DNA from 2 places in the Rhizobium sp. CB2179 genome. Region 1 is predicted to be linked to the other one. Evidence: riboswitches for the same ligand, from Rfam matches in the RefSeq annotation. Region 1 holds a riboswitch; the other holds the start of a gene.
What was found. Region 1 has a riboswitch for thiamine pyrophosphate ahead of thiM (hydroxyethylthiazole kinase). Riboswitches for the same ligand answer to the same signal wherever they lie in the genome.
Positions count from the first base shown of each region.

Region 2: linked by a shared signal. The riboswitch ahead of AC244Q_RS20485 (YkoF family thiamine/hydroxymethylpyrimidine-binding protein) and the one ahead of thiM (hydroxyethylthiazole kinase) in region 1 are both predicted to bind thiamine pyrophosphate.

Region 1 covers NZ_JBYGKR010000003.1:495,011-502,350, forward strand. Annotated here, with positions in the region: gene AC244Q_RS30800 (ABC transporter substrate-binding protein) at 1-623, opposite strand, end outside; gene AC244Q_RS30805 (glycoside hydrolase family 3 N-terminal domain-containing protein) at 667-1,689, opposite strand; gene AC244Q_RS30810 (GNAT family N-acetyltransferase) at 1,714-2,193, opposite strand; gene thiD (bifunctional hydroxymethylpyrimidine kinase/phosphomethylpyrimidine kinase) at 2,414-3,220, opposite strand; gene thiE (thiamine phosphate synthase) at 3,217-3,852, opposite strand; gene thiM (hydroxyethylthiazole kinase) at 3,849-4,652, opposite strand; TPP riboswitch at 4,703-4,799, opposite strand; gene AC244Q_RS30830 (ABC transporter ATP-binding protein) at 4,987-6,675, opposite strand; gene AC244Q_RS30835 (acetamidase/formamidase family protein) at 6,672-7,340, opposite strand, start outside.
Region 2 covers NZ_CM172781.1:4,152,979-4,160,318, reverse strand. Annotated here, with positions in the region: gene AC244Q_RS20510 (sugar transferase) at 1-135, opposite strand, end outside; gene AC244Q_RS20505 (acyltransferase family protein) at 303-1,523, opposite strand; gene AC244Q_RS20500 (ABC transporter substrate-binding protein) at 1,646-2,656, opposite strand; gene AC244Q_RS20495 (ABC transporter ATP-binding protein) at 2,724-3,536, opposite strand; gene AC244Q_RS20490 (ABC transporter permease) at 3,533-4,339, opposite strand; gene AC244Q_RS20485 (YkoF family thiamine/hydroxymethylpyrimidine-binding protein) at 4,352-4,960, opposite strand; TPP riboswitch at 4,951-5,064, opposite strand; gene AC244Q_RS20480 (NADPH-dependent FMN reductase) at 5,309-5,905, opposite strand; gene soxR (redox-sensitive transcriptional activator SoxR) at 5,988-6,452, shown strand; gene AC244Q_RS20470 (SDR family NAD(P)-dependent oxidoreductase) at 6,575-7,340, shown strand, end outside.

The DNA of each region.
Region 1 (7,340 bases):
TCGTTGTCCCAGTAATTCGGGTTGCGACACTGGTCGTAGGTCTGGCCGGTGAAGCGCGGCACTTCCGTCAGCGGGCCGCTGCCAACAGGGGTTTCGTTGGCGAAGGTGACGGGATCAGCGACATCCTTCCAGACATGTTCGGGAACGATCGGCAATTGCGAGATCTGCTCGGCCGCAAGCGAGCTCGGATTGGCGAGGGAGAAGCGCACCGTCTGGCCGTCGACGGCCTGCACATCGGTGATGAAGGTCCAGATGCTGACGAAGTCGAGCGCCGGAAATTTCTTCAGGTAATCACAGGTGAACTTGACGTCGGCTGCGGTCAGCGGCTTACCGTCCGACCATTTCAGGTTCGGGCGCAGCTTGAAATCGATGCTCTTCAGGTCGTCGGAGAGCTTGAAGCTTTCAGCCAGGCGATAGACCGGCTTGTTGCTGTCGAAGCGATTGAAGACGACCAGCGGCTCGTAGATGAAGTCGAGCGTGGACTGGCGCGACGAGGTCTGGTTGAACGGATTGAAGTTGCGGACCCAGGTCGTCGCCGGTTCGATATTCACTGTGAGGATCGTTTGCGCCATGGCAGATCCCGAAAGCAGCGTTAGTGCGGCGGCAAGAAGATATTTTTTCATGTCTTATTCCCCTTTTCTTATCCGGTGAGAGATGAGGTGCTGGTCAGGAGACCAACGCGCTTGCAAACATGTCTTCGACTTCCGCATGGGCGGCGCGGACATCGATCTTGAGATTGCCGAGGCGGGCCTTGCCGGCGGCGATGCGCTTGAGGGCGGCTTCCGTCAGCGGGCGGGCGGCCTTGGCGGCGGCTTCGCTTTCCGGAATGTCGCCGTGGCTGTGGAGCGCGATGTCGTAACCTGCGTCGAGCACCTGTTTGACGCGTTCCGGCAGGGTGCCGGAGAGCGACTGCATGAAGATGCAGTCGGAAATCAGCACGCCCTCATAGCCCATGTCGTTGCGGATCACGTCGTGCATAACAGGCGAGACGGACGCCGGCAGCTCCGCGTCATAGGCCGAGTAGACGACATGGGCGACCATGGCCCAGGGCGTATCCTTCAGCGCCACGAATGGCTTGAAATCGGTGGCGGTGAGCGTCTCGCGGCTGGCGTCGACGACCGGACGCTCCTTGTGGGAATCGAGCGTTGCGCGGCCATGGCCGGGAATATGTTTGATGACAGGCATGTTGCCGGTCTCGAGCAGGCCATCGACCACCTCGCGGCCGAGGGCAGCGATGAAGTCAGGATCGGGGCCGAAAGAGCGGGCGCCGATGACCGCACTCGTCGTCTCGAAGACGAGGTCGAGAACGGGCGAGCAGCCGCTGGAAAGGCCGAGTTCCGTCATCATCGCGCCCATGGCCTGGGAGGAAAGGCGCAGTGCTTTTTTGCCGAGATCGAAATCGCGGCGCGCAAGTTCGGCAAACTGGCCGAAACTGCGGAAGAGCGGCCAGGGGCCGGCATCGAGATGCTGAACGCGGCCGCCTTCCTGGTCGGTGAAGACAGGCGCGTCGTCGCGGCCGACGGCTTCGCGGAAGCGGTCGATCAGGCGCCTCGTCTGCTCCGGCTCGCGCTGATTGCGCCGGCCGACGAAGAGGCCGAGCGGATTGGTTTCGCGAAAGAGGGCGAATTCATCATCCGAAATAGTGGGATTCGGAAGGCCGACGAAAAGGGCGAGCGGGGTCGAGGACAATTCTGTAACTCCGGGATCAGATGGTCATTTCGGCGTGCTTCTCAGCATGCCTTCGTAGATGCCCTTGTCGGGGGCGGGGATGATGGTTGCACCTGCGTTCCTGGCGTAGAAATCGACCGGGCCGGCATCGCCGATGAAGGCATAGGCGTGGCCGAGCGTCTTCATGGTCTGAAGGCAGGCGGAAAAGAGGGCGAGCCCGATGCCCTTGCCGCGGGCGTCGGGATCGACGCCGGTCGGGCCGAAGAAGCCGCGCGCCGTCGTGTCATAGCAGGCAAAGCCCAGGAGCTTGCCGTTTTCGACTGATATCAGGCAGGCAACGGGCTGGCGGGAGAAGGCGACCGCGACTTCGCTTGCCCAGTTCTCGCTGAACCGTTCGCGAACCCAGCTGACGATAAGATGCAGTTCCGGGGGGAGGGCCGGACGGATGGAGACGCCGACATCGCCGGCTTTGCGCTTCAGGTCGGCGAGCTGAGTGGAATATAGGCTCACAAGCAGGTCTGGCACCCGTCACTCCTCCAGTTATTCCGTTATTGCGGAACATATCCCCTTTTAGTGTCATAGACTTGGCTATCTGGCCGGGCTTGTCAACAAGGTTTTTCAAACGGCCAAAGGCGCGACCCGCCGCCGCCCTCCGCGGTTTCGACGCAAAGTAGGTGCCGGACACAAAAACGGCCCGGGAAGGCCGGGCCGTTGTCGATTGGCGGAATATTGGTGGAACGAGCGCCTATTCGCCGTCTTCCCAAAGCGCATGAAAATGCTGCACCGGGCCGTGGCCGGAGCCGACGGTGAGGTGTCCTGATGCCGCGACCGCGCCGGCGAGATACTCCTTGGCGATGGCGACGGCCTCTTGCGCCGAGGCGCCCACGAGCTCGGCCGCCAGGGCGCTGGAGAGCGTACAGCCGGTGCCATGGGTGTTCTTGGTCGGCACGCGCCTGGCTTCGAACCAGTGCAGGCCGGCGGCCGTGGCAAGCACGTCAGGGCTCTCGTCGCTGTCGAGATGGCCGCCCTTGACCAGCACCGCGGCCGGTCCAAGCGCCCGCAAGCGCTCGGCCTGCGCCGCCATCTCCGCCCGGTTTGTCGCTACCGGCTGGTGCAGTAGGGCGGCGGCTTCGGGCAGGTTCGGGGTCAGCAGCGTGGCAAGCGGCAGCAGCCGGCGGGTCAGTACGTCGACCGCTTCGGGCGCGAGCAGAGCGGCTCCACCCTTGGCGATCATGACCGGGTCGATGACGATTGGAATGTCGCGGTGGTCAGTCAGCGCACCGGCAACGGCTTCGGCGATGCCAGCATTGGCGATCATGCCGATCTTGACGGCGTCGACGCGGACATCGGCAAAGACGGCATTGATCTGGTCGGCGACGAATTGCGGCGGCACCAGGTGCACGCCGCTGACGCCTTGCGTGTTCTGCGCCGTCAGCGCGGTCAGCACCGCCATGCCGTAGACGCCGCGGGCGGAAAAAGCCTTGAGATCGGCCTGGATGCCGGCGCCGCCGGAGGGATCGGAGCCGGCGATCGAGAGAACGTTGCGGATCATGCGCGCACCTTTCGGATTTCTGCGGCGATGCGGCGCGTGGCCGCTTCGGGGTCGGGCGTGCCGCAGATGGCGGAAACGACGGCAAGCCCCTTGGCGCCGGCGGCGAACACTTGGGCGACATGATCCGCCTTGAGCCCGCCGATAGCGACGGACGGCACCGGCGAGGCCTTCACCAGCCTTGCAAGGCCGTCAAAGCCGATCGGCTGCTTGTGGTCGGCCTTGGTCGGCGTCGCAAACACTGGCCCGACGCCCGTGTAGTCGACGAGATCAGGGTCGACCGCGTTCGCAAGCGCCTCGCTCTCGACCGACAGGCCAAGGATCATGTCGGGGCCGATCATCGTCCGCGCTCTCATCGCATCCATGTCCTCCTGGCCGATATGCAACCCGTCGGCGCCGATGGCGATGGCCGCCTCGACATCGTCGTTGACGATGAGCAGGGCGCCGGTTCCATCCAATGCCTGTTTCAGGGCGCGGCCGGTCTCGATCATCCCGATGGTGCCGGCATGTTTGTCGCGCAGTTGCACCATGGTGGCGCCGCCGGCAATGGCAAGGCGCGCAGTTTCGACCATGCCGATCCCGGCGCAAAGATCGGGGTCGAGGACGAGATAGAGCGAAAGGTCGAAAGCCTTCATGCCGCTGATATCCTTGCCCTGGCGTCAAGCGTTTCGGCGTCGAGCGCGGCCAGCGCATCGAGGAAGCGCCAGGAGAAGGAGCCGGGCCCGGCCGCTCCAAGTGCGGCCTCCTCGCCGGCGATGGCGAAGGTCGCAAGTGCCGCGATCGTCGCGCCGAAGATATCCTCAGGTGCCGTCGCGGCAAAGGCGCCGACGAGGCAGGTGAGCGAGCAGCCGAGTGCTGTGACTTGCGGCATCAAGGCCGATCCGCCTTCGATGCGCACGGCCCGCTCGCCGTCGGTGACGAAATCAACCGCGCCGGTAACGGCAACGACCGCCCGCTGCCGCTCAGCGAGCCATCGCGCCGAACCTTCCGCCTGTTCGACCGGGTCGCGGCTGTCGACGCCCTGGCCGCGGCTCTCTCCGCCGGCCAGCGCTATAATTTCGGAAGCGTTGCCGCGGATGATGGTCGGACGCAGCGCCAGGAGGTCGGCGACGGCGTTACGGCGGAAAGCCGTCGCATAATGCGCGACCGGATCGAGCACCCAGGGTTTGCCGGCGGATGTCGCCGCCTTCGCCGCTGCCTGCATGCCGTCGATCCATTGCGTCGACAGCGTGCCGATATTGATGGTCAGCGCACTGGCGATCCCGGCGAACTCGCCGGCTTCTTCAGCGGCGTGCACCATGGCGGGCGAGGCGCCTGATGCAAGCAGAACATTTGCGGCAATGTTCATGGCGACGTAATTGGTGATGCACTGAACGAGCGGCGGCTTCTCGCGCATCGCCTTCAGCATCGCTCCGGGTGTGGTCTTGGTCTGCATATGGCCCCTTTCAGGCGGGGGCGGGCACGGGGCGGTTCGTGCGGGCTAAGCCGCGACCCCGAGCGACTCCCTCCGCCGGCATTATCCGGTTCAGGTTCGAAGGGTGCTTCTCAGCCCGTCTGTCGACGGGCGCCCCTGTCTCTCATCGCGCTCTTTTTCGCAGAGAACGGGGCTGATGTCACCCCGAAAATGACAATCCTGCGACCGACGCAGCGGCGTGTCTCTCTTACGAAAGGGGTCAGCCGACGAGATGCCGGCGGATCGGCTGCTGCAGCACGAGCTTCGACAGCAAAGCGCTCCTCGTCGATACTCTAGTCATGTCTCAAGCCCTCAATCACGCATGCGCTTCCCTACCGCGATAGACCTCGGGATCGGGGATCGGAACTGCGGCGATCAGTGCGCGGGTGTAGTCATCTCTCGGGTTCTCGAAGATATCCCGTCGTGTGCCGGTTTCGATGATGTGGCCGGCGCGCATGACGGCGACGTTGTGCGACAGGCGCTCGACCACCGCCATGTCGTGGGAGATGAAGAGATAGGCGAGCCCCATCGTCTCCTGCAGTTCGAGCAGCAGGTCGAGCACGCGGGCGCGAACGGAGACGTCAAGCGCTGCGACGCTCTCGTCGGCGACGATCAGCTTCGGCTCCAGTGCCAGGGCCCGGGCAATGCAGATGCGCTGGCGCTGGCCGCCTGAGAACTCGTGCGGATAGCGCGTCGCCGCATCGGGTGTCAGGCCGACCCGCCGCAGCAGTTCGGCGACGCGGTCCTGCCGATCGCTGTGGTTGCCGATACCGTGGATGAGCATCGGTTCGCCGATCGCCTTGCCGACGGCCATGCGCGGGTCGAGCGAGGCATAGGGATCCTGGAAGATCATCTGCGCCGAGCGGCGCACGGGCCGCATCTCGCGCTGGCTGAGGCCGGCGATATTGCGGCCGTCGATCAGGACGTTGCCCTGGAAGGGGATGAGACCGAGCACGGCCTTGCCGGTCGTCGATTTGCCGGAGCCGCTTTCGCCGACGAGACCGAGCGTTTCACCCGGCAGGATATCGAAGGAGACGCCATCGACGGCTGCGACCGGCGGCTTGCCCTTGAAAAACCGGCTTGCGGCATTGCCATAGGTGACGGTGAGGTCGCGCACGTTCAGCACCGGCGTGCGGTCCGGATGCAGTGTCTCGACGGCGCGCTGGGTGATGCGCGGCGGACGGTCGGTGCCGGCAAGCGCGCCGAGCCGCGGGACGGCGGCCAGCAATTGCTGCGTATAAGCCTCCTTCGGCCGCTGGAAGATGGCGAGCGCCGTTCCCTGCTCGACGATCCTGCCGTTCTGCATGATGACGACGCGGTCGGCCATTTCGGCGACGACGCCCATGTCGTGAGTGATGAGGATGATCGAGGCGCCGAATTCGCGCTTCAACTGACGCATCAGCTTGAGGATTTGCGCCTGCACGGTGACGTCGAGCGCCGTCGTCGGCTCGTCGGCGATCAGCACCTTCGGCCGGCAGGAGAGCGCCATGGCGATCATCACCCGCTGGCGCATGCCGCCGGAAAGCTCGTGCGGATATTGCTTCAGCCGCCGGGCCGGCTCGGTGATCTGCACGGCATCGAGCATCTTCAGCGCCACCGCCTCGGCATTGTCGCTGCCCTGGTGCGCGCGGATTGCCTCGGTCAGCTGGTTGCCGACCGACATGACCGGGTTGAGCGAGGTCATCGGTTCCTGGAACACCATGGCGATATCGCCGCCACGGACGCTGCGCATCGCCCGGTCGGAAAGCGTGAGCAGGTCGCGCTCGCCAAGCAGCACGCTGCCGGAGGCGACCCGCAGCGAGGCTTTCGGCAAGAGCCCCATGATCGACAGCGAGGTGACCGACTTCCCGGAGCCGGATTCGCCGGCGATGCAGAGCGTTTCGCCGCTTGCAAGCGCGAAGCTGACATCCTGCAGCACCGGCTTGCGGCCTTCGGGTGTGCGGGCATCGACGCTCAGATTGCGAAGGCTGAGCACCGGTGCCGCGGCGGGCATGGCGTCGTTCACGCGAACACGATCCTCGGGAAGTAGAAGGAAACCACCCAGTTCGGCTGGTCGACGATCTCGCTGATGCGCAGATCGCCGCAGACCGAGCAGAGCAGATAGGCATCGATGGCGCTCATGCCATGTTCGGCGCCGAGAAGATCGATCATGCGCATGACGCTTTCGCGCGCCCCGGTCATCAGGTCAGGGCCGATGCCTGTCGTGACCTCGTAGCCGGCGCCGTCGAGATGGCGGGTGACCGGTTCGGTCGTAGTGAAGCGCGGTGTCTGGAGCTTGGCGTCCTTGACGAGCTCGATCGTCGCTTCGACGTTCATCTGGCTTTCGATCGCCGTGCCGCAGACTTCGCCATCGCCCTGGGCGGCATGGGTATCACCGATCGAAAACAGCGCGCCGTCGACCTCGACAGGCAGGTAGAGCGTCACCCCGGCCGTCAAGTCGCGGATGTCCATGTTGCCGCCGACGCGACGTGGGGGAACGACGGAGTGGGTGCCGGGCTCGGCAGGCGCGACGCCGATCGTGCCGGCGAAGGGCTTCAGCGGCACGCGACCGCCCGGGCCGTAAAGGGCGGGCACCATGCTGTTGGCGTCATAAGACCAGACGTGCAGCGCCGGATCCTTGAACTGGTCGGCAAGCAGGCCGAAGCCTGGAATATTGGCGGTCCAGCCGAT
Region 2 (7,340 bases), on a different replicon from region 1:
AGCCATCTTTCTTTCGATAAGGGAAAAGCTATCCGGCTGGCGAATGTTGGAGTTCGCTATAACCAGGGTCTTGGTTTTGTCCTGACGCTGAGACGGATCGAAGCGTGGATTCGTCTTCGAAGTAAAAGCATTCATTACGCAAGGTCCACAAGTTTAGATGCGATACTGAACAGCAGGGAGACAAATACATGGTCACGTATCGTTTGTCATCGGGATAAATAAGAATTTGATAACCCTAAAGACGCCAAAAATGGGAGTATTCCGCGTTAACCTTAACGCCTGTAGTTGCGTTTACGGGAAATTTATACTTTGAAAGGAGTAGCCCGATTGGGTTGACGAGATGTCAGCCGGCTTCCGAAATGGATCGCCGGCTTTTCCAGCAGCGCGTAGCTGAGGGTTGCGACCAGAAGGATGAGCGCTGCCGCCAATCCGCAAGACTGCAGCCAGCCAGTGACGACATTTTCCGAGGAAACGCCGAACGAACCCGGGTCGAGCCTCTGGATCAATATCAGGATGATCTCCTGCCAGATATAGATGCCGAAGGAGATCCTTGCGATGTAGCGGACAGGAGCGTTGTCAAGCAGCACGCCTAGGCGTTGTGAATGGCTGAGCGAGACGAGCGCCGTTGCGACTGCCAGTGGAAAGACCGGAAAACCGTAGGGGATTTCGAGCCAGCCGTAGGCTTCGGCGGAGCCGCCGGGCGATATGACGAGGCGGTAGGCGGCAATGGCGAGGGCGAGGAGCGCTGCGGCATCGAACCAGGAGGAGCGCCTTCTTGGCAGCATGACCTCGACGCCGGCGGCAAGCGCGCCGAGCGCGAAGACGGCGAAGAAGCCGATCGGGTTATATCTCGGCATCCACTCCTTAGCCCCGCCCTGCAGGCCATACTGCCAGCCGCGTCCGATGTCGTCGAGCGCAAGGAAGGTCAGGATCAGCACATGGGCGAGGAGTACGCCGGTGATGACGCAAAGCCAGGCGAAGCGGGCAAGCAACGGGCGCTGCCTCAGGAAAGGCAAACGAAACAGCACGAGAAAGCAGACCGGCAGGAGCACATAGCTGGTGACCTCGAAGGGAATGGACCAGAGCGGCCCGTCGGCTTCGACAGGAAACAAGGTGCGCCAATGCCATTGGCTCATGAACAGCAGCCCGGAGACGTAGCGGAGCACAAGCTCAGGCGTCAGCGGCAGAGCCAGCAGCGTCAGGCTGAGGGCGAAGCCGACGGTGGCGGCGAACCAGAAGCCCGGAGCGATGCGCGCCATCCTGCGTATCGTGTAATGCCGCAGGCTCGGCATGTCGCTGGCCGCGTCGAGCGCGCGCCAGAAGGGATGGGCAAGAAGAAAGCCGCTGAGCACGAAGAAGATGGCGACGCCGAAATTGCCGAAGCGGAGGATATTTGCGGCCGGTCCGAGTTCCTCGGGGATTCTGCGCATATCCAGCCGCAGCGCGAAGTGGTGGGCGAGCACCAGCAGACAGGCCGTCGCGCGCAGAAAGTCCGCTCCGGCCAGTCTCTCCTGTTGTCGCATCTTATCCCCCGCCCTGCCCAGAGCATGATGCCGAAAAGTGTGAGCGGTTTTCGGACGACATCATGCTCCGGGGTCTCGGACTTTGCAGCGGAAAGTCACGACGGGCAAGGCAGGCGTTGCGCTCAGTCGAGAAGTTCGTTGGTATAATAGGTGGAAAAGTCCGGCTTCTCCTTGAGTGCGGCGCCATTCGCATCGACCAGAATACCATTCTCGATCAGGAAGCCACCCAGGGCCTCGGCCTTTGCCGGGTCGAGCTTACCGATCACACCGGCCTCGGATTTCAGGAAGTGGCCCTCGATCAATGCCTTCTGAGAAGCCTTTACCAGTTCCGTATTCATCAGTGCGCCGTTGCTTCCAGAGATCAACAGGTCGCAGGCTTCGTCGGGATGGTCGACGGAGTAGGCATAACCCTTTCGTGTCGCCTGGATGAAGGCGCGGGCGTGGTCCCGACTTGCGGAGAGATAGGCGTCGCTGGAGACGATGACCGTCGTCTGCTCGTCGGGAATGCCATAATCGGAATAGTGGAAGCGGCCGATCTTGCGGTTTTCCAGTTCGGCAGCGATGCCTTCCCAGGTGTAGATCTCCAGCGTGAAATCGATCGAGCCATTGTCCAGCGCCTCGTAAGCGGAGGTGCCGAGGGTGACGGTCTTGACGTCGCCTTTGCCGCCGTCATTGCGGATCATCGCCGAGATCAGCGCGCTCTCCCAGGTGCCACCAAAGCCGCCATAGGTCTTGCCGTCGAGGTCTTTCGGGCTCTTGATGTCGTCGCGTCCGCCCTTGAAGATCAGGCGTGCGGTTTCCGTCTGGACGACGCCGTAGACCATCTTCACGTCACCGCCGCCAGCGCGTTGCGTCAGCGTCTCGATCTCGCTGCTGATGCCGAAATCGGCAACGCCGTTCGACACCAGCGTTCCGGCGCTGGTATCGGTGAAGGGAAGAATCTCGACATCGAGCCCGGCATCGGCATAGAAGCCCTTCGCCTTGGCGACATAGATGCCGATATGGTTGGTGTTGGGCGTCCAGTCGAGCGCGATGCGAACCTTTGCGGGCGCCGATTGGGCAAAGGCAGTGCGGCCGGCGACGCTTGCCGCGATGGCGGCGAAGATCGTCTGGCGACGGGTGAGAAGCAGCATGGTGACCTCCTCAGGTCTCTAGAGCATGATGCCGAAAAGTGTGAGCGTTTTCGGACGACATCATGCTCTAACTCTTTAAATTAGAACAGGATTCAGATTTTAGGCCGACCGACCTAAAATCATCCTGTTCTAGCGGATGAAGCAGGGTTTGCAGGATTTCGGTTTCGATCGCCTGGGCCGCCGGCGAGCCGAGATCGGCGATGCTTCTCGGACGGGGCAGGGGAACGCGGAATTCACGGATGATACGCGCTGGACGGGCCGAAAGCACGTAGATCCGGTCGGAGAGGAACACGGCCTCGCGAACATCATGGGTGATCAGCAGCGCCGTCCAGCGGTGCTCGGTCCACATGCCCTGCAGCCATTCCTGGATCTGCGTACGCGTCAGCGCGTCGAGGGCGCCGAAAGGCTCGTCGAGCAGCAGCATGTCCTGGGTCTGGACGACGGTGCGCAGCAGCGCGGCGCGCTGGCGCATGCCGCCTGACAGCGCGGAGGGATAGTGTTGCTCGAAGCCTGCAAGGCCGAAGCTCTCGAACAGCGGCGCGACGGCGGCGCGGGCCGCGCGACGGCTCATGCCTTTCACTTCGAGACCGAGTGCTGCATTGTCGATGATCCGGCGCCAGGGCATCAGCGCATCGCGTTGCGGCATGAAGGCGAAGGAATGCGGCGCCTGTTCCAGCGGCGCGCCTTTGAAAAGCATGGTGCCGGAATCGGGCCGAAGCGCCTGGGTCAGCAGTCGCAGCACCGTCGATTTTCCGGAGCCGGATGGGCCAACGATCGAAACGAACTCGCCGTTTGCGACAGCGAGTGAAATGTCGTCCAGCACCTTCATGCCATCGAAGGACTTCGAGATGTTGCTGAGTTCAACCATTGCATCGCTCATCGGCGCTGCTCCCCGGATGGCTGCCAGGGCATAACGAGGCGCTGGATCATCAGCGTCAACCCGAAGAGGCAGAGTGTCAGCACGGCGCTGACGATGACGGCGGCGAGCACGAGATCGGGTCGGAAGTTGTTCTTGGCGTTGAGGATATAGATGCCGAGGCCGCGGGCGGCACCGGCATATTCGGCAAAGATCGCGCCGACGACGGCATAGGTGATCGAGATCCGCAGGCCGGCGAAGAAATAGGGCAGCGAGGAGGGAAGCCGTGCCAGACGGAAAATGCGCCAGCGGCTCGCCTTCATCGAATTCAGCAATTCGGCGATGTCGCGGTCAGTCGATTCATAGCCCTGCAGCAAGGCGACGAGCAGCGGGAAGAAGGTGACGAGCGCCACCAGCAGGATCTTCGGCAATAGGCCGAAGCCGAACCAGAGGACGACGAGGGGGGCGATCGCCACCAGCGGCAGGGTCTGGCTGGCGATGAAGATCGGAAGCAATGCCCGGCGCATGAAGGGCACGAAATCCATGAGGATCGAGGCGGCGAAGGCGAAGGCAAGCGACAGGGCGAAACCTCCGAGTGTCGCGCCGAGCGTCGGCCAGGTGTTTGATATCAGCGCCTCGCGGTTCAGCCAACCCTGGATGACGATACGCGACGGCGCCGGCAGGATGGACGGTTTGATGCCGGAGAGATCGACATAGAGTTCCCATGCCGCCAAGAAGGCGCAGCCGGCGAGCAAGGCGGGTATGCCCCGGTAGAGAGCGGCGCGGAGCGCGGCAAGGCGCGATTCCGATGGTTTTGACGGTGTCATCAGCGTTCTAATTCAGGCCTTCGTCGGGCTGTTGGCGGAAACCGTGACATCTAGGGTCACATGTCCTTCGGGGTCGCCGAAGCGATAGAAGGCCTCGCGAATGGTGGCGAAGACCGCGCCGGCATCGCCAGAGAGCCTGGTACAGAAATTCTTGGCGCGGTCGAAGGTGCCGGAGCGCTTCAGGAAGTCGATGCAGCCGTAGATCTCGTCCATATGGGTACCGGTTCCCATGACGTAGAGCGAGAATTGCGCAGCGGTCGGCTGTCCGGTCTCGGCGGTGGTTTCAACCGCGGCAAGTGCGGCTGTTATACGCTCGGCAAGCGGCTCCGCCTGACCGAGGGAGGGGTTGACGCCGCAGATGGCGTCGTCGGGCTCGCCGGGGCAGCCGCGTGAAATCGCAGCGGACAGCACGCAATGCTCGCCGGTCTTTGCGGCAGAGACGAAAAGGTCGTGCATGGCGGCGAAGAGGATGTCAGGCGGGCCGACCAGCAGTGTGGAAATGTCATCGGTCTCGATGCGCAGCCGGTCGCGATAGGGATCGAGCACCTTGACGGCATCGAGAATGATGCCGACGAAATTGTCGGACATCGGATAGAGTGACACTTGTGCGCCTGAGAACATCTGAACCTCGCTCCGCTGGCATTACCCAGATCAGCTTTGAAGGGTCCAGAGGCTTGCGCCTCACATCTCAGCCCCGGCAATACGGAGCCCCCCTGTTATTTGCGCGGAAACTATCACCGGGGTTTTCTCCCCGCAACCGCAAAATTGCGAACCCGTCCGTGCGGTCGGAATGAACCGGATGTGACGGAAAACACCCGGGCGGAGGATCTGCCCGGGTGTTCCCAATGGTTCCGTACCTGCCGGGAACGGAACCGGAGCTTTCTGGCTCAGGCGGCTAGCGCATAACCCCGAAAATCGGAATCTATTTTCGGAAAGGATTATGAGCAGATTCAAAGTGATAGAGCGTCCTTAGCGTGTCTGAAAAGACGCGCGGCGCTCTATTTCGGCATAGGGACGATTGCTGCGGGCGGTGACGAGCGCCTGCGTCCACCATTCCAGCCTCGCCATCATCCGATCGAGCAAACGCATTCCATCGGCGGGATTATCGAGTCGTCCGTCTGGATCGAAGCGGTTCCAAGGTGCGGCAAAGCTGACCGAATCGCGGATGGTGACGGCGTGGAGTTCGGCAAAGACCAGCCGCAGCTGTTCGACGGCGCGCAGGCCGCCGGATATGCCGCCATAGGAAACGAAGGCGACCGGCTTGCCCTGCCAGGGCTCGAAGAAGAAATCGATGATCGACTTCAACGAGGCGGTGAAGCTGTGATTATATTCCGGCGTGACGATGATGAAGGCGTCGGCCATGCCAAGCCGGCCGGCGAGCCTGCCGATTTCGGGGTGCGCCATGTCACGGTTAGACGGCAGCGCGAAATTCAATGGATCGATGATATCGATATCGAATTGCGGGAAGCGGACGAGTTCCTGCGTCAGCCATTTGACCACCCGGTCGCAGATGCGGCCCTCTCTCGTGCTTCCATAGATGACAACCAGCCTGGTGGGTGTTTGCATGCGTGCTCCTTATTGCGATTGGACTTTACGATTGCAGGAGCAAGGGTTATAAAACCTCAACTAATATTGAGGTCAAGAGGCAATGGATACAATTCCGGCAGCGCCGCTCGGCAAGCTCCTGACGGTCGGCGAAGTGGCGGAGCGCAGCGGCCTGGCCGTCTCGGCACTGCATTTTTACGAGACCAAGGGGCTGATCTCGAGCATCCGCTCCCGTGGCAATCAGCGGCGCTATGGGCGCGATGTGCTTCGCCGGCTCGGCATCATCAAGGTGGCGCAGCGTGTCGGCATTCCGCTTTCGGAAATCCAAGCGGCGTTCACGTCCCTGCCGCAGGGACGCACGCCGACCGTCGCCGACTGGCAGACGCTGTCGGCGCTGTGGAAGGATGATCTCGACGCGCGAATCAGGCGGCTTAGCCTGCTGCGCGACCGTCTGACCGGCTGCATCGGCTGCGGCTGCCTGTCGATCGAAAGCTGTCCGTTGCGCAATCCCTGTGACCGGCTCGGCAAGGAAGGGCCGGGCGCGCGACTTCTGGAGGCCGAAAACTAGTCTTCCGCAGGAACGTGCATCTTTCCGGAAAGATCGATGCGCGCCTTCCTTTCGGTCGGCGCGCTCATATGTTAAGGGCGAATGACACAACCGGCGGCACTGTCCGCGAGGAGGACGGCTTCGTGTTCCATCCCAGACTGTTCGAAAATCGCAATGTTGTGGTGACCGGCGCCGGCCGCGGCATCGGCCTTGAAGTGGCCCGGCAGTTCCTGGACTGCGGCGCGAAGGTGATCGTCCATACCGGGCGCAAGCCGGGACGCGACCTGCCGGATTTCCTGCTGACGGCTGAATCCGAAAGACGGGCGCTGCTGCTTAATGCCGATTTCTCTGCAGTCGGTGGCGCAGCGCAATTTGCCGAGGATACTCTCGCCTTCTTCGATAAGGTCGATGTGCTCGTCAACAATGCCGGCACCATGCTTGGTCGTTTTCCCGCCGCCACACTCACCGACGCAGAATATGAGGCGGTCGTGCGGCTCAACCAGACATCGGTGGTGGCGCTGACGCGGGCGCTGCTGCCGGCATTGAAGGCGGCTGGTGGCGCTGCCATCGTCAACACGGTTTCGATTTCGGCGCTGACCGGCGGCAGCCCCGGTTCCTCGATCTATTCCGCCTCGAAAGCCTTCGTTGCAACCTATTCCAAGGCGCTTGCCCGTGAGCTTGCACCGGACGGCATCCGCGTCAATTGCGTGTCGCCGGGAACGATCGAGACGGATTTCCATGAGCGCTATTCCTCGCGCGAAAAGCTGGAGCAGACGAGAAAATCCATCCCCCTGCAGCGGCTCGGCACGGCGGAGGATTGTGCTCCCGCCTATCTGTTCCTGGCGGCTCCCTCGCTCTCGGGCTACATCACCGGACAGGTGATCGAGATCAATGGAGGTCAGCTTATCT